Regions from separate parts of the Micromonospora sp. LOL_015 genome, predicted to be linked through region 1. Evidence: riboswitches for the same ligand, from Rfam matches in the RefSeq annotation. Region 1 holds a riboswitch; each other region holds the start of a gene.
What was found. A riboswitch is a leader RNA that binds a small molecule or an ion and turns the genes downstream of it on or off. The one in region 1 is predicted to bind cyclic di-AMP.

Region 1 (5,633 bases):
CGGCCGCTCGCCGTACGGCTCGGTTGGGCGCGCTGGCCGACGCTCGGGATGCTTGTCAGCGCTGCCGCGATCGCCGCGCTCACCCTGCCACCGGCGCCGACCGGGTCCGGCGTACCGCTCGCCCCCGGGGTCTCCGTTTCCGGCCCGGACGGCCAGGTCTTCGCCGCGTGCCTCCGGTCGCTCACCGATCCGGCGGTGCTGTGGTCCGGGCTGGTCACCGTCGACTCGCTCGGTGAACGGGTCGGCAACGTGGCGATGTTCGTACCGCTGGCGTTCTGTACGGTGCTGGCGGTCCACCGGCCAGTGCTGGCCACCGGGCTGCTCGTGCTGGCCCCGGTCGTCGTCGAAGTAGGCCAGGCGGTGCTCGGCGTCGGCCGCGAGTGTGTCGGCTACGACTGGGTCAACAACGCGACCGGGGCGCTGATCGGGGCGGTCGGCGGCAGTGTGGTCCGGTTGCTGTGGCGGCGGTTCGCGCCGTCGCCTACCGGGGTCAGCTAGCTGCCAGTCGCGACGTCGGTGGCGGTGAAGACGCTGCGGGCGACCGTCGCCCGGTACCCGTCGACGACGTCGGTGGTCGCAGCGATCGGCCAGGCCGCCGGCCCGAGCACCGCAGGCGGCCGGCGCCGCGCGTCCGAAAGCCGTGCAGCACCGACGTCCGGCACGTCGAGTGCGTTCAGCAGGCAGGCCAACGCGGCGGTACGCGGTCCGACCGGTCCGGCGCCGCGCTCGGCGGCGGCCAACCGTCGCCGGGTCTCCGTCTCAGCGGGCGGTTCGACGCCGTCCGGCGGAGCGAACCTGGTCCGGGGCAGGACCCAGAGCACCCGGTCCCGTTCCCGGCGGAGCACCCCCGAGGCGACCAGCCCGTCGAGTACCTCCTCGACCACACCGTGGGACAGCTCGACCACCCAGTCGCGGGTTGCGCGGCCAGGCTCGGCCTGGATCCTGATCCGTACCTGGTCGAGGAACTCCCGGCCGTGGCCTCGACCCGGGGCTTCGCCGGGCGCGTACCTGCCGGCGGGATCGTCGCCGGCCAGCACCCGGCCGTCTGCGTCAATCGAGATCTGCCCGCCGACGGCGAGGTCGCACAACACCGCCCCGGCGACGGCATAGTCGAGCTCCGGGGATGCGACGGACGCGGCCCCGGAACCGTCATAGCTGAGCAGGACGAGCTCCTCCGCGAGGCTGAGCGACTCCATGTCATCACGCTAACCGCCCAGACCGGTGACTGCAGGAGAAGCGGTAGCTGCGGGGGAAGCGGAGGCGGCAGGCGGTCTTGAACGAACACCGCGCTTTCCAATAAGGTGATGCACCGACCGCTGCGGATGTCGGCCTCCGTACCCCCGCCCGTGAGGCCCCAGCGATCGAACCATTGAAGGAGTCGCTGCCAATGGCACGTGCGCTCGCGAATTCGCACATCCATCGTCACAGTGGGTCCCGGTATCGACGCGGAGAGCATTGGCGTGTACGGGTTCCTCAACGTATCGCAATTGCGCTGTTACTTGCTGCAACTGCGCTGCTCTTCCCGGCTGGGCCGGCCCACGCCGAGCCGACGCTGGCTGAGATCGAAGCCGAGTTGGACGCCCAGTGGCTGAAACTGGAACCGGTCATCGAGCAGTACAACAAGGTGCACAGCGAGCTCAAGGCCAACGAGAAGAAAGCGGCCGCGCTCGACGAGAAGATCCGCCCCCTGTCCCTGCAGGCCAACTTGGCGGCGGACGAGATCGGCGAGGTTGCCAACCGCTACTACCGGACCGGGCCGTCGAGCGAACTGAACGCCCTGCTCCGGACCGGATCACCGACCAGTCTGGCGGATCAGCTCGTGGTGCTGGACCGAATCTCCAAGCGTCGGCAGGAAAAGATCACCGCTGTTTTGGAGACCCGGGACCGCTATCTCGCCGAACGGCAGACGCTGGACGAGTTGATCACGAAGCAGCAGGCACAGGACAAGACGCTCGCCGAGCAGCGCAAAACCATCAACGCCGAGATCAAACGCCTGGAACGGGCGCGCAACGCCGCGTACCAGTCCACCGGCTACACCGGCGGATCCGGTGCCTCCGGCCCGTGCCCGGCGGTGTCGGTCGGCGGAGCCGCCGGAACCGCGGTCCGCACCGCCTGCGCACAGCTCGGTAAGCCGTACGTCTGGGGTGCCACCGGGCCGAACGCCTTCGACTGTTCCGGCCTGACCCAGTACGCCTGGGCAAGTGCCGGTGTCAGCCTCACGCATTACACCGGAACTCAGTGGAATCAGGGCAGTTCGGTCAGCCGTGCCAACGCCAAACCCGGGGATCTCGTATTCTTCTTCAGTGATCTGCATCACGTGGGGATCTACATCGGTAATGGCCTGATGGTGCACGCTCCCCGCGCGGGTCAACCCGTGCAGATGGAGAACATCGACAACATGCCGCTCGCCGGATTCAAGCGGGTCGGCTGATCGTGGCAGGTCAGCCAGCCTGCTGAGGCAATCTGAGTGGCGCGCGTTGGCTGGCCGAACGTACGGGCGGACCGGTATGAACGGGCCGGTCCGCCCGGGAAAATTCGAACGCTTGAGCGATGGCAGCCTATGTACGATACGCAATCGTCTGTGTACTCAATGAGATAGTCCATGTTCTCGCTTGCGTAGCGAGAACGCCGCTCTCTACTCTTGGGGATCGTCGAGTCGGGAGGACGTCAACCAACCGGGTTGACCTCGGCCTGACACCGCCTAATCGCCGTCTGACGGCGAGCCGGGGACCCACGGCACTTCCGGGGTGAATCCGCAGGCCACCTGCGGTAGGGCGTCTCCTTTCCGCCCGAACCCGGCAGCTAACCCGGTAGGCGGTCTGGGGAGAAGGAGTCCGGTGGCTACGAGCGCCCCTCGGCGATACCTCCGGTGGTCCAGCCGCGACCATCGGCGAAAATCGCCGCACGACCCTAGCCGAGTACTCACCGCGTTGGTCGCCGCCACCACCGGCGTCGGTCTGCTGCTGGTAGCAGCGCCGGCGCAGGCGCAGCCCACCGTCGCCGAGATCGAGTCGCAGATCGACGAGGTCTGGGCCGAGCTCGAACCAACGATCGAACGGCACAATGCCGTACGGCAGGACCTTGCCGCCAAAAAGAAGCAGGCGGACGAACTACAGAAGAAGATCAAGCCACTGCAGATCCAGATCGACCTGGCGATGGACCGGGTCAGCGAGTTCGCCGCCCGGTCGTACAAGGGTGGTAGTCCGTCGGTCTTCAACGCGATCCTGACCAACGGCAAGCCGACCCACCTCGCCGACCAGCTCGAGCTGCTGGACCAGTTCGCCCGGCGGCAGGCCCGCGACGTGCAGGCCGTCGTCGACCTCAGGAACGAGTACGCCGCGAAGAAGGCCCCGCTCGACGATTTGATCGTCGAGCTGACCAGCACCGAGGCTCAGCTGGCGGCGAAGGCCAAGGAGATCGACGCCGAGGTTGACCGGTTGCAGGACCTGCGCCTGGAGGCGTACGGCTCGACCAACACCCTCGGCTCGCTGCGTCCCGCGCCCTGCCCGGCGACTTACCCCGGCGGTGCGGCCGGCAAGGCGGTCACCTTTGCCTGTGCGCAGATCGGCAAGCCGTACGTCTGGGGTTCAGCGGGACCGGGCAGCTACGACTGTTCGGGTCTCACCCTGGCCGCTTGGGCGCAGGCCGGCGTCACGCTGCCGCACAACGCCGCCCGGCAGCGCCAAATGACCGCCAACGTCAGCCGGGACGAGTTGCGCCCCGGCGACCTCATCTTCTACTACAGCGGGCTCTCCCACGTCGGCATGTACGTGGGTAACGGCTGGATCGTGCACGCCTCCCAGGCGGGCGAACCGGTGCAGATGCGCAAGATCGGTTCGAGTGTGCACAGTTACGGCAGGCCCGGCTAGACCTCACTCCTCCCCATGGCCTGGCGCATGCCGCTGATCCCCCCGTCAAGCGGCAGCACCGGCCACCGGAAAGGCGCCCTCCCATGTCTCCCCCCGGCTTGGGAGGGCGCCTTTCGCCTCCCCACCGCCGGCGCGCCGGCGCTGCGACAGCCCAGCCGTTCAGCTGGTCGGCCAGGTGCGCCACCGCTGCCAGGACCGGCTCGGAGTGGGTCCACGCTGTCCCTGGTACCGGGATCCGTAGACCGCCGACCCGTACGGATGCTCGGACGTCGACGAGAGCCGGAAGATGCACAGCTGGCCGATTCTCATCCCGGGCCAGAGCTTGATCGGCAGGTTGGCCACGTTGGACAACTCCAACGTCACGTGGCCGGAGAAGCCGGGGTCGATGAAGCCGGCGGTGGAGTGGGTCAGCAGGCCCAGCCGACCCAGGCTCGACTTGCCCTCCAGCCGGGCGGCCAGGCCGTCGCCGAGCGAGACGACCTCGAGCGTGGAGGCGAGGACGAACTCACCGGGGTGCAGTACGAACGGGTCGCCGCTGGGCACCTCGACCTGGGACGTCAGATCGTCCTGCCGAGTCGCCGGGTCGATGTGGGTGTACAGGTGGTTGTTGAAGACCCGGAAATACCGGTCGAGCCGGACATCGATGCTCGACGGCTGGACGAGCGAAGGTTCGAACGGCTCGAGGGAGAGTCCGCCGGTCTTGGTCTCCGCGACGATGTCCCGGTCGGAGAGAAGCATCGTCACACGATAGCGACCGTCCGGCCGGTGCGACCGCGCGGCCGGCTGTCCGGCCGGTACGTACCCGGATTGGCCTGGACGGGCGATCCCCCTATCTCTTCGTACACATGTTCGATAGAATCATCGCATGGCAACCTGGTCCGAGTTCGCAGCCGACGAGCCCCGCCTGGCCACGGCGATCCGACTCCTCATGCAGCAGTACGGTCCCGGCCTCGGCTACCTCGCCACCGTCCGAGCCGACGGTGGTCCCCGGGTGCACCCGGTCTCCCCGGTGATCACCGACAACGGGCTGTTCTGCTTCATCATCGACTCGCCGAAGCGGCGTGACCTGGAGCGGGATGGCCGGTACGCGCTGCACTCGTTCCCGCCGGAGGAGAGTGACGACGAGGCGTACCTGGCAGGTCGGGCGCATCCGGTCACCGATCCGGCCAAGGTGGGTCGGCTCGCCAGCGATCTCGGGGCCGTGCCGCACGTCGACTGGCGACTGTTCGAGTTCTCCGTCGACGTGGCGATGGTGGCGCAACGCGGTGGCAGCACCGGCCACTACGCGGCGGCGGCGCCACGGCAACCAGCCGTCCAGGTCTGGCTCGACCCGACCAGCGGCAGCGTCTCCCACCCGGTGCCGACCCCGGTCGCCTGCTGACCCGCCGCGTGGCACCGGCCGACGCGTCGACGCCCTACCCGTTGACGCCCGGTCGACGGGTGTCGAGCCGTACCCCATGCTGTGCTCGGTTGGCGGCCGGGCCTGTTGCGCAGTGACCGGGCTGACCGGGTAGAGTGGGTCCGCTCGCGGGTGTAGTTCAATGGCAGAACATCAGCTTCCCAAGCTGACAGTGCGGGTTCGATTCCCGTCACCCGCTCCAACACACGAAGCCCTGGTCGGGGCCATCATCCCAACCAGGGCTTGCGCTGTACGTACGCGGGATCGTCGCGAGGTTCCTACTTCCGTGGGTACGCGGCCTGCAGTACTTCGCGGATCAACTCGCTGGGGCTGCGGTTGGTCAGCTCTGCCACCTTTTTGATCAT
Region 2 (5,633 bases), on a different contig from region 1:
GTGACCGGTTGACGGTGCCCCGGCCGGGCCGGCACCGTCGTCGGGCCGACCCGGCCGGGGCGTACGGCCGACGTTGTCGGCGGCCGGGGAGCCGAGCCTCGTGCGGCGTCGGATCAACCCATCGTGTGGCCGCCGGAGCTGGTCGGCGCACCGGACAGCCCGGCGACGAATGCCGACCAGGCTGCTGCCGAGAATTCCAGGTGCACTCCGGGGTCGGTGGAGTTGCGCACCCCGACCGCCGAGCCGATCTCGGCTACCTCGACGCAGGTCGTCGCCTCGCAGCGGCGGCTCTTACGCCACGCCGGACCGGCAGTGCTGATCACAGTCACCTAGACTCCTCAATAAGGATAAATCGGTAAATTTGCCATCAGAGCACGCAGGCAATCGGGCGGACTGTATCAGTCCCCGATCTTGCCGACGCGACTGGGCGACACCGCGAAAACCCGGTGAAACCGCCGTTCGGACCATGCGGAGGGCCGGCCGTCCTTAGCAGACCTGACGGCGGCGGTGTAGCCTGCAACAGGGTGGCAACCAGCCAGGTGGCACTCTGCAAGGCACCCCCCCCGGAGCGTTCCCATGCCTGCCCGACACCAGGGCCCGACCATCGGGCGTCGCCGGCTGCGTGCGGCGCTACGCCGGGCACGCGATGCCGCCGCGCTGACCCAGGACTACGTCGCCGCTCAAATGGACTGGTCGCTGTCGAAGCTGATCCGGATCGAGTCGGGTTCGGTCAGCATCTCGACCAACGACGTCAAGGCTTTGCTGGACCTGTACGGCGTACGCGACCAGCAGCAGGTGCAGGAGCTCGTCGAGCTGGCCCGGGCGGCACGACGGCGCGCCTGGTGGAGCGGCTACAAGGATCGGGTGCCGGCCGCCTACGCGGCCTACATCGGGCTGGAGGCGGAAGCGTCGGCACTGCGGTACTTTCAGCCAATCAGCTTCCCCGGCCTGCTACAGACCGAGGAGTACGCCCGCGCGGTGATCCCGGCCGACGGCCCGCACCATGTACCGGCGGCCGAGATCGAAGGGCGGGTGCAGATCCGGCTGGCCCGCCAGCACGAGGTGCTCTTCGGCGCCGATCCGCCGCAGATCGAGGTGATCATCGACGAGGCTGCGCTGCGCCGGATGACCGGCGGCCCGCGGGTGCTGCGCGAGCAGCTCCAGCATGTGGCGAAGATGTCAGCGGCGCCTCATGTCACGGTCCGGGTGCTGCCGTTCGCCGCCGGAAGCAACACGGTGCTCGGGCCGTTCGTCATCCTGCACTTCGCCGACCAGGCCGACGCTGACGTGGTGTACGTGGAGAGCGCTCTGGTCGAGGAGGTCATCGACCGGGCCGACGAGGTCCGGCCGTACCAGCATGTCTTCGACCGACTACGGGCGGAATCCCTGTCGCCAGCCGACTCGGTGGCGATGCTGCACGACCTCGCCCGGCGGCTGGACGGGCCGGACGCGGGCTGATCGACGTCGACCAGCCCGCCGACGACCGCGACGGCGGCCGGGCCCGCTCACCGCTGGTCGGGCACCCACGGCTCGATGGTGACCGGCTCGGACAGACCGGCCAGCCGGGAGATCTCCCGAGCCCGCATCAACGCCCGGCTCACCTGGCCGTACTGGCGTTCGTCGTCGGTGCTGAACAGCAGCAACAGCAGTCCCTGGTGACGGCCCCATAGTTCGTACGCCCGCGGCCGCAACCGGTCGCCGAGCCAGGCGACCGCCACCGGCACGAACGCAGCCGCCAGCATGGCGAGGTAGACACCCGCGCTGACCTCGTCCAACCCGCGGGTGTAGCCGACGGTCACCGCGACCGCCGCCAGGGTCAGGGCGGTCACCGCGATCACCCGGCCGGTGAGCCAATCGCGGGCGCCTCGCGCGGTCCGGAGTTCGGTGAGGTCGCGGACGGCGAAACGCCGGCCGGCCACGACGAACCATTCACCGGTCACGCAGATGCCGGGCTGCCGGTAGAAGGTCCGTCCGACACTGGAGCCGGACTGGGCGGGCACCGGGGAACCGCGTCGGGGCGGGGTCTGGCGAGTAGCACGCATAGCTGCCTCCGAAGGGCTCGTGCGGCGCTGACCTTGCGGGTCCATTGTGCAAACAGCTAGCTACTCGATGGAAGGTGGTCATTCTGCCACCTAGCAGAATGACGTACGGCAGGCCGCGTCCTGGATGGCGAATCAGACCTTTTGCGGCTATTCATCCGGATAGCTTACTGACGACAACCGCACAGACCGACTAATGACGCATTATTCGCAATTGATCAGACGCTGTCCAATGACGACGCGCCGGAGTCAACCGGTCACGCGAAGGCAACAGGAATGTTGCCCAGAGCAGCCAACCGTCACATCCAGTAACTGTCAACGGGCTCCGGCCAGTTCCATGCCACGGATCACGATCGCAGCACTTTCCGCGTCGTAACCCTTGCGGCTAAGTTGGACCAGCTGGTCCGGTCGCCAGTCGCCGGGAAGCGGTGACGCCGGTCCAGTGCCGCCGAATCGCCATCCTGAGATTATCTGACGTTACAAACAGTGATCTCACGGTTGCGATCCGGGGACCCATCGGCAACTGGGGTGAATCCGCGGTTCACCGCGGTAGGGCGAACTTCCCGCCCGAATCCGTCAGCTAACCCGGTAGGCGGCGAGGAAGAAGGGTTCTGCGTTCTTGTCAACAGCGCGGATTCTGCTGCGCACCCTGATGCTGGCCGGCGTAAGCCTCGGCCTGGTGGTACCGGCGACCGCCGCGACCGCCCAGCCGACGGTCAGCGAACTCACGCAGCAGATCGACGAGGAATCCGAAGAGCTGGCCAAGGTCGTCGAGTCGTACAACCGGCTCAGGGAGGAGGCCAAGGCCACCCGGGCGGCGGCCGAGGAGATCGACGCCAAGCTCGGCCCGCTGCAGGCCGAACTCGCGGCAGCGCAGACCGAGGTCGGTCAGATCGCGGTCAACGCGTACAAGACCGGCGGGTTGAGCACCGCGAGCGCCCTGCTCGACGGCACCTCCGGCAGCTTTATCCACCGGCTCGGCACCCTGGACCACCTGGCCCGGGACCGGCAGCAGCGGCTCAGCGAGTTCACCAGCACCCAACTGACCTACCTGGCCGAGCAGGAGAAGCTGCAGGCGGCACTGAAGAAGCAGGACGCCCAGGTCAAGGAGCTCGCCGACCGCAAGAAGAGCATCGAAGCGGACATCGACGAGCTGATGGACAAGCGGGAACGGGCCTACGGTGCCGCGAGCCAGACCGGCTCGTCGTACACCGGAACCGTCCCGTCGGTGTCCGGTGCCGCCGGCTCGGTCGTCGAGTTCGCGTACGGAGCCATCGGCAAGCCGTACGTCTGGGCTGCCAGCGGCCCGAACGGTTACGACTGCTCGGGCCTGACGCTTGCCGCGTGGCGTACCGCCGGCAAGAGCCTGCCGCACAACGCGGCGATGCAGTGGGACGTGGTCGCGAAAATCGACCGTGGCGCACTGCAGCCCGGTGACCTGGTGTTCTACAACGGTCTCGCCCACGTCGGCCTGTACGTGGGCGGCGGCCAGGTGATCCACGCACCCACCTTCGGCCGTACCGTCGAGCTGGCCAGTGTGGACATGATGCCGCCGTACGGCTACGGCCGGGTCCGCTGACCCGGTCGCTCGCGCGACACTGCCGACGGCCCGGCATCCGCCTTGCGGATGCCGGGCCGTCGGCAGTTCGTCGGTGGGTTGTCAGTTCATCGGCGGATCAGGCAGCCTGCAGTCCCTCCGCCCGGGCCAGCTCCCGCAGCCGGCCCAGCGCCTGGATCTCCAGCTGACGGATGCGCTCCCGGGACAGTGAGAAGCGCGAAGCGACCTCGGTCAGCGAGTGCTCCCGCCCGTCCTCCAAGCCGTACCGGGCCCGCATGATGCCGGCGGACCGGTCGTCCAGGTGGTTGAGCAGGCCCTCGATCCGCTGCCGCTCCAAACCGGTGAGCACGATGTCCTCCGGCGACGGTGCGTCGCTGTCGGCCACCAGGTCGCCCAGGTTGGTGTCGCCGTCGTCGCCGACCGGGGTGTCCAGCGACACCGTGTCCTGCGACCACCGCACCAGCTCGTGCACCCGCTCGACCGGCACGCCGAGCGAGGCGGCGATCTGCTCCGGCTCCGGGTCCGAACCGAGCTCCCGGGTCAACTGGCGGGCCACGTTGCGCATCCGGTTGACGTCCTCGACCAGGTGCACCGGAAGCCGTACGGTCCGCTCCTGCTGGGCGATCGCCCGGCTGATGGCCTGCCGAATCCACCAGGTCGCGTAGGTGGAGAACTTGAAACCACGCTCGTAGTCGAACTTCTCCACCGCGCGGACCAGACCGGTGTTGCCCTCCTGGATCAGGTCCAGCATCGGCATCCCGGACCGGACGTAGCGGCGGGCGATCGACACCACCAGACGCAGGTTGGCCCGGATGAACAGGTCCTTGGCCCGTTCACCCTCGACGACCAGCCGCTCCAGCTCCTCGCGGCTCACCCCGGCCCGCGGCACGCCCTGCTCCAGCAGGTGCTCCGCGTACAGACCGGCCTCGATCGCCTTGGAGAGGTCGACTTCCCGGGCCGCGTCGAGCAGCGGCGTGCGGGAGATCTCATGCAGGTAGACGCCAACGAGGTCCCGCTCCTCGGCGACCTCGTCGGTCCGCAAAGCCATCGTCTTCTCCACGTTGCTCACGGTCCCCTCGTTAACCCCACGTCGTGCCCTGTCACCTGCGATGCGCATCTCCATCAGCCTCTCCCCCGTCACGTCCGCCTCCGATCCGGCGAACCTGATGTGGCAGGCCCGCCGTATGGCGCCGACACCTGCACAACAGATGAGACGCGTCAGGGATTCCGTCTCGTGAGTCGAAGCTGACACGATTGCCTGAATAATTGCTGTGAGCGGGATTGGCGTTTCCTGCCAGGCTCCTCGATCGCCACGCTGCGTCGGGCCGGCCGACTGCCCGATGCACTCAGGTCGGCGGGGCGTGGCAGACTCCCAGCACACCACGACACCGGGCAGGGGCGCAGCGATTCCCGTCACTACCCCTCCTGCGATCCTCGTCACTGCCCGCCCGGTCGGTTGGTCCTGGCCAACGCCGGTCGGTTGGTCCTGGCCAGGAGTACGGCCCGAGCGGGGTGCACGGTTCATCACCACCCGACAGACACCGGCCTGCGGGTCACGACGCACGCGAATCGTCTGGATCCGGCCGCCACGAGGCGCCGGCTGGACGGCCGTCGTCCGGCCGCCATTCGGTCAGCCGCTGCCGGATCACTGCGGCGACCTGGGCGGCCGTGCCCCGGGCGTCGATGGCCACGAACCCGGCGGCCTCCGGCAGCGACCCGTATGCGGCCGCGCTGGTCGCCAGGAACTCCAGCGACTCGTGGTCGGTGCCCCGGGCGTCGATCCGCCGGGCCGCTTCGGCGGGCGGCAGCAAGAGTAGGAACGTCACGTCCGGTTGGGGAAACACCCGGTAGGCCAGCCGGGCGGGCCGCTCCCAGTGGCCTGCGCCGTGGGTGCGGATGCTGGCGTACTGGCAGACCGCGTACCGGTCCATCACCGCGATCGCCCGGCGTGAGCCGAGCACCGACCGGGCGATCGCGAGCCAGCGCAGCAACGCCTCGAGGAACATCAGCCCGCCACGGCCGACCATCCGTCGGGC
Region 3 (5,633 bases), on a different contig from region 1:
GCCATCTGGAGCTCGCCCACGACTACATGGGTGAGGCCGCGTTGATGGACCTGCACGACATCAACCGCAACACCCGCGACGGCATCCACGTGGCCGCCCTGGCCGGGGCGTGGCTCGCGCTGGTCGCCGGCTTCGGGGGGATGCGTGACCACGGCGGGGAGCTGACCTTCGCTCCCCGGCTGCCGCAGCGGATCAACCGGCTGGAGTTCGCCATGATGTGGCGGGGCCTGCGGCTGCGGGTGGCGGTCCAGCATGACGAGGTGACCTACTCGCTGCGTGACGTCGACCCGAACGCCACCGTTGACCTTACCCACCACGGCGAGCCGATCACGGTGGCTGCGGACAAGCCGGTCACCCGGGCGATCCCGCCGGCCAATCCGGTCGGTCCGCCGCCGCAGCAGCCGACCGGCCGGTCACCGGTACGCCGGTCGGCGCGTACCGACTGACCACCTCCTCGTGCGGTGCCGGGCCGACCCGGCACCGCAGGAGGAGAGGAGGTCAGGTCACAGCAGGGACAGATGTACGTGGTTGGTGTGGTCGCTGTTCGGATCGCCGTTGGCGCCGCTGTACGAACTCCAACCGGTGGTCGGTGACCAGAACTGGCGGTACCAGATGACGTAGAGGATGCCGAGCTTGTCGGCGTTGCGGACCAGGAAGGCGGTCAGGTTGTTGCCGTACAGCCGGTCGTCGCCGAAGGCGTCGCCGCCGAACCCCTGCTGCTGGGCGGAGAAGTCGCAGGCCCGCCCCTTGGGGTGCTCGAACGGCCCACCGGGGCGGAAGCAGGAGACGAAGCGGGTGAAGCCGGCCTTTTTCGCTTCGTTCAGCGCGTGCATGGTGCGCGGAGTGATACAGCCGCTCGTGGTGGGGTCGTCCAGACTGCACGACTGGGACGGCCAGGAACCGTCCGAGTTACGCGGCGCCTGGGCGGCGACCGGCGAGGTGGCCGAGACGAACCCGTTGGTGGCGACCGCGCCGACCAGTTGCAGGGCCTTTTCGGCCTCTTCCTTCTGCCGGGCCATTGCCTCGAGTTGCTGTTCCTCGCGGGCCACTTCGGCGTCGATCGCGGCGACTGCCCGAGCTGCCTGTTCGCGTGCCTCGTTGAGCTCCCGAATCCGCTTGTTGTCGTGCATGGCGATCATGTCCAGGCCTTCGGCGCGTTCCAGCAACTCGTCCGGGTCCGCGCTGTTGAGCAGGACCATCACCGGGGTGATCCGGCCGAGACGGTACGAGTTGGAGGCGACCTGGCCGATCTGTGGGGTCAGCGCGGAAATCCGTTCCTCGACCTTTTCCAACTCGAGGTTGAGCTTTAACTGGCGTTTGCGGGACTCGTCGACCGCCGCCTTGGCTTCGACGAAGCCCCGGCCGGTCGATTCGAGCACTTCGCTGAGCAGTGGCGGGGCGCCTTCGTCATCCGGATCCTGAGCGGCGGCTGGCGACACTACGACGAACCCAGCGAGCAGGGCGGCGACGGCGGCGAGGGCCGCGGTCGTCGGAATCCGCCGGCGGAGGGGTGCGGTCATCCTGTTCCTTTCCTTGGCCGCCGACCGAGTTAGCTGACGGGTTCGGGACGGAACGATCCCTACCGCTGGCGCGGATTCACCCCGGTGGAAACGTGGTTCCCCGGCTCACCCCGGAGGGCGATTGGGCGGCGGTCACCGCCGGCACCGGTGGGCGCCGCCTGGCGAAGACCGCCGGCAAGCTTACCGGATTGGTCACCGGCATCAACACCTCGACAATCCTGACTGAGCTGGAAAAATCCGTTACCAGCCAACGACTTTCGGTGATGTCCACTTTCTGCGTTCGACGGCGTACGACAAGTCGTCAGGGGTCGGTATCGCTGCGCCGAGGTTAGCGGCTGACTACAGTGCGTATGAGGAAGCGGGAAAGTCGTAGCGTCGGACGGATCTTCGGTGAGAGATGACGATTCCCCGGTCGGGCCGCCGGACGCCGACAGCGTGGTGGTGATCGGCCTCGGCCGGTTCGGTGGTCAGGTCGCCCAGTCTCTGCTCCGCCTCGGCCACGATGTGCTGGGCATCGACGAGCATCCCAAACGGGTGCATCGCTGGTCCGAGCGGCTGCCGAGGGTGATCGAGGCGGATTCAACCGATGACCAGGCGTTGCGCCAGTGTGGCGTCGCCGACTGCCCCCGCGCGGTGGTCGGCATCGGCTCGGACGTCGAGGCCAGCATCCTTACCGTGGTGGCGCTGACCGAGCTGGGTGTCCCGGAGGTCTGGGCGAAGGCGGTCACCGCCAAGCACGGCCGGATCCTCGCCTCGGTCGGCGCGCACCATGTGATCCTTCCGGAGGCGGCGATGGGTGACCGGGTAGCCCGCCTGCTGGCCAGTCGGATGCTCGACTTCATCGAGTTCGACGACGGGTTCGCCATCGCCAAGGTCTGCGCCCCGCCGGACGCCGCCGGCCGGACGTTGGCCGAGTGCCGGCTACGTCAGCGGTACGGCATCACGGTGGTCGGGATCAAGGAGCGGGACCGGCAGCTGAGGTACGCGGGACCTGAGACGTTGATCCCGCCGGATGCGCTGCTGATCGTCGCCGGGGCAACCACGGCGGTTCAGCAGTTCGGCCGGTGAACATGGGCGTGAACGCCTCATCACACCTTCATTTCGTGAGCTGATCAGCCGCCGGACTTTCGCAAACTCGTGACTCAGGCTACAGTCCCTGCATGGGAGCGCTTCCATCGATGGATGTGCCCCCGTTGAAGTAGTCGACGCGTGGCGCGGCGATGGCGACATCACCGTGTCAACCGCACAGCTCCCGAGGCTGGCGGCGGGCCAAGCCCGGACTCCGCCGCCAGCCCGCGCACCACCTGTCGAGAGGAGGTGGAACCAGAGCCACTCGCGTGGCCCGGCTCCCGCGCGTCACGCACGACCCGGACGCCAGACCGCTCGTGCGTGTTCAGCAACTGATGGTGGGGACGGGGGTTGCCCTCCCCGTCCCCACGCTAGTCCTCGATTGTTACGGCGGGGAATCGCCAACAAGTCAGGACCGCGACGCCGATCTGTCCGACAGCGCTGCCCGGCCTGTCGATGCATCGGCAGGCTTCGTTGTGTATTGGGGCCTGGGCAGTGGCTGGGTTGCCGCGCCCGATCTGCGGCGACGGTCGGGCCGGGCCCTTACCGGTCGACCTGGTCCCGCCGGACATCACCGTCACCAACACGCCGTGGAACAGCCGGATCCCGGCCGGCGGCAGCGTACAGCTCGGTTTCGTGGTCAGGCACTCGGTGAGCAACCCGCCGCCGACGGACTTCCTGCTCAACGGCGACCGGTGCGCGTCCTCGGGCTGACCCTCGTCGAAGACGCGCTGGTGACGGCGGCTTGCTAGCCTCGCCCGCATGCGGGTGCTGGTGGTCGAGGACGACCCCGAGGTACGCAGTGCCGTCGTCACCGCGCTGCGCTCCGGCGGATTCGCCGTCGACCAGGCGGCCGACTGGAGCCAGGCCGACCTGAGCATGAGCATCAACGACTACGACTGCCTGGTGCTCGACCGGATCCTTCCGGAAGGCGACTCACTGCACCAGCTCGGCCACCGACGGCGGGCCGGGCTCACCACACCGGCCCTGGTGCTCACCGCGCTGGACAGCGCCGGGGACCGGATCGCCGGGTTTCAGGCCGGCGTCGACGACTACGTGGTGAAGCCCTTCGTCACCGCCGAACTGGTGCTGCGGGTCCGGGCGCTCTGCCGACGCCGTGGCGCCACCACCCCACCGCTGCTGCGGGTGGCGGATCTGGAGGTCGACGCCGCCCGCCGGGAGGTGCGCCGCGCCGGCGTCCTGCTGACGCTCACCCGCAAGGAGTTCGCCGTACTTGAAATGCTGCTGGTCCGGCGCCCGGCGGTGGCCAGCCGCAGCGACCTGTTCGAACACTGTTGGGACGAGCTCGCCGACCCCAGCTCGAACGTGGTGGACGCGGTGGTCGCCCAGCTGCGCCGCAAGCTCGGCGAGCCGCAGTTGATTCACACCGTACGCGGGGTCGGCTACCGGGTTGGCGGGGCGCCGTCGTGACCGCCGGCCGAATTGGCGGGGTGCCGTCGTGAACCGCCGCGTTCGGCGGGGTGGCAAGCCGCTGCAGACCGCCGACCGGCTGCGTAACCTGCGGATCCGGATCACGCTGCTGGTGATGGCGATCAACGTGGTCGGCCTGGCCGGGATGGGTGCCGTCGCGTTGCTGGTCGACGGGCGGCAGCGCGACGAGGTGGTCGCCGCCGAGCTGCGGCGTACCGCCAGCACCGCCGCCGCCCTGCTCTACTACGAGTCCGGGGCGCTGCAGCTCGACAAACTGTTCGACAACGCGGTCGCCAACGGCACCACCGCCGTCTACGTCTACGAGGCCGGCCGGGCCGACCTCAGCCTGGTCTTCGCGTATCCGGCCCGGCTGCCGGTCGTACCGCCGGACAACCTGCTGGCGCCGGCCCGGACGGTCTGGACCTCCGGCACCGAGCTCGCCGGCGGGGTCGGCGACACCGCCGAAACCTCCACCCCACTGCTCGCCGTACCGTTCGAGCACGCCGTCACCGGGGCGGTTGCCGGCGCCGTCGTCGTGCTCGGTGACACCGGGCCGGCCGAGACCGCCAACCGGCGGCTGGCCCTGGCCCTGGTCGCTGGCGGCGTCAGCTTCACCGCGCTGGCCTGCGCCGGCGGTTACCTGCTCGCCCGCCGCGGCACCGAGCCCATCGCCGACGCGCTCAACCAGCAGGAACGGTTCGTCGCCGACGCCGCGCACGAGCTACGCACCCCGTTGACCGTGATCCGTGCCGTCTCCGAGACCGCGCTGGCCGAGCCGCAGCGCCGCCCGGCGGCGCTGCGCCAGGTGGTGCGCTCCGCCGACCGGCTCGCCGACTCGGTCTCGGTCCTGCTCACCCGGGCCCAGCTCGTCGCCGGCCTGCGCGACCTGCGCCGCGAGCTGTTTCGCCTGGACCAACTGGCCGAGGAGGTGCTGACCGACACCGTCGTCGCGCCGCACCGCGCGGTGCCGGTCACCGAGGCGGTGGTGGCGTACGGCGACCCGGCGCTGGTCCGGATCGCGCTGCGCAACCTGATTCAGAACGCGGTCCAGCACGGTCGGGCCGCCGACCAGCCGGCCGAGATCCGGCTCGAGGTCACCCCTGGACCGCCGACGGTACGGGTACGCGACCGTGGCACCGGGCTCAGCGAAGCCGTCGCCGCCGCGCCCGAGCAGCGGTTCCGCAGCGGCACCGAGGACGGCACCGGGCTCGGGCTGGCCATCGCCAGCTGGGTGGCGCAACTGCACGGCGGACAGCTGCGGCTGGTCAACGCCGAAGGCGGCGGTGCCGAGGCCCGGCTGCGGCTGCCCGGCGGTCAGGGCGGGTAGGGCGGTATGCCCGAGCGGACAGGCCAGCGTGCCGGGAGCACCCGATCAGGGCACGTAGACCGCGTTGCCGCCGTCAGGGCGGATCGCGAACCAGCTGCCCGACTGGCCGTGACCGTTCGCGTCGCCGGGCATCCGGTCACCGGCGTACCCGTACAGCGGCCAGCCGGCCAGGCTCAGCTGCCGGGTTCCGTCGGACCGGTCGAAGCAGCCGACCAGCTGCCGGTCGATCCCCTCCACCCGTACCTCGCCCTCGCAGGGGGCCGGAAGCCAGGATTGCCGGCACTGTC

Region 2: linked by a shared signal. The riboswitch ahead of ACFHWU_RS12675 (NlpC/P60 family protein) and the one ahead of ACFHWU_RS03745 (NlpC/P60 family protein) in region 1 are both predicted to bind cyclic di-AMP.
Region 3: linked by a shared signal. The riboswitch ahead of ACFHWU_RS05070 (coiled-coil domain-containing protein) and the one ahead of ACFHWU_RS03745 (NlpC/P60 family protein) in region 1 are both predicted to bind cyclic di-AMP.

The regions. Positions count from the first base shown of each region.
Region 1 covers NZ_JBHMIO010000002.1:284,600-290,232, forward strand. Annotated here, with positions in the region: gene ACFHWU_RS03730 (VanZ family protein) at 1-498, shown strand, start outside; gene ACFHWU_RS03735 (GOLPH3/VPS74 family protein) at 495-1,196, opposite strand; gene ACFHWU_RS03740 (NlpC/P60 family protein) at 1,388-2,431, shown strand; cyclic di-AMP (ydaO/yuaA leader) riboswitch at 2,689-2,832, shown strand; gene ACFHWU_RS03745 (NlpC/P60 family protein) at 2,838-3,869, shown strand; gene dcd (dCTP deaminase) at 4,029-4,607, opposite strand; gene ACFHWU_RS03755 (pyridoxamine 5'-phosphate oxidase family protein) at 4,735-5,250, shown strand; tRNA gene ACFHWU_RS03760 (tRNA-Gly) at 5,397-5,470, shown strand; gene ACFHWU_RS03765 (ribbon-helix-helix protein, CopG family) at 5,547-5,633, opposite strand, start outside.
Region 2 covers NZ_JBHMIO010000011.1:123,963-129,595, forward strand. Annotated here, with positions in the region: gene ACFHWU_RS12660 (DUF397 domain-containing protein) at 114-329, opposite strand; gene ACFHWU_RS12665 (helix-turn-helix domain-containing protein) at 577-1,458, shown strand; gene ACFHWU_RS12670 (DUF6232 family protein) at 1,506-2,042, opposite strand; cyclic di-AMP (ydaO/yuaA leader) riboswitch at 2,517-2,648, shown strand; gene ACFHWU_RS12675 (NlpC/P60 family protein) at 2,659-3,618, shown strand; gene ACFHWU_RS12680 (sigma-70 family RNA polymerase sigma factor) at 3,716-4,708, opposite strand; gene ACFHWU_RS12685 (dTMP kinase) at 5,151-5,633, opposite strand, start outside.
Region 3 covers NZ_JBHMIO010000003.1:204,363-209,995, reverse strand. Annotated here, with positions in the region: gene ACFHWU_RS05075 (glycoside hydrolase family 65 protein) at 1-446, shown strand, start outside; gene ACFHWU_RS05070 (coiled-coil domain-containing protein) at 504-1,520, opposite strand; cyclic di-AMP (ydaO/yuaA leader) riboswitch at 1,523-1,658, opposite strand; gene ACFHWU_RS05065 (potassium channel family protein) at 1,911-2,588, shown strand; gene ACFHWU_RS05060 (cellulose binding domain-containing protein) at 3,093-3,302, shown strand; gene ACFHWU_RS05055 (winged helix-turn-helix domain-containing protein) at 3,351-4,019, shown strand; gene ACFHWU_RS05050 (sensor histidine kinase) at 4,048-5,346, shown strand; gene ACFHWU_RS05045 (hypothetical protein) at 5,392-5,633, opposite strand, start outside.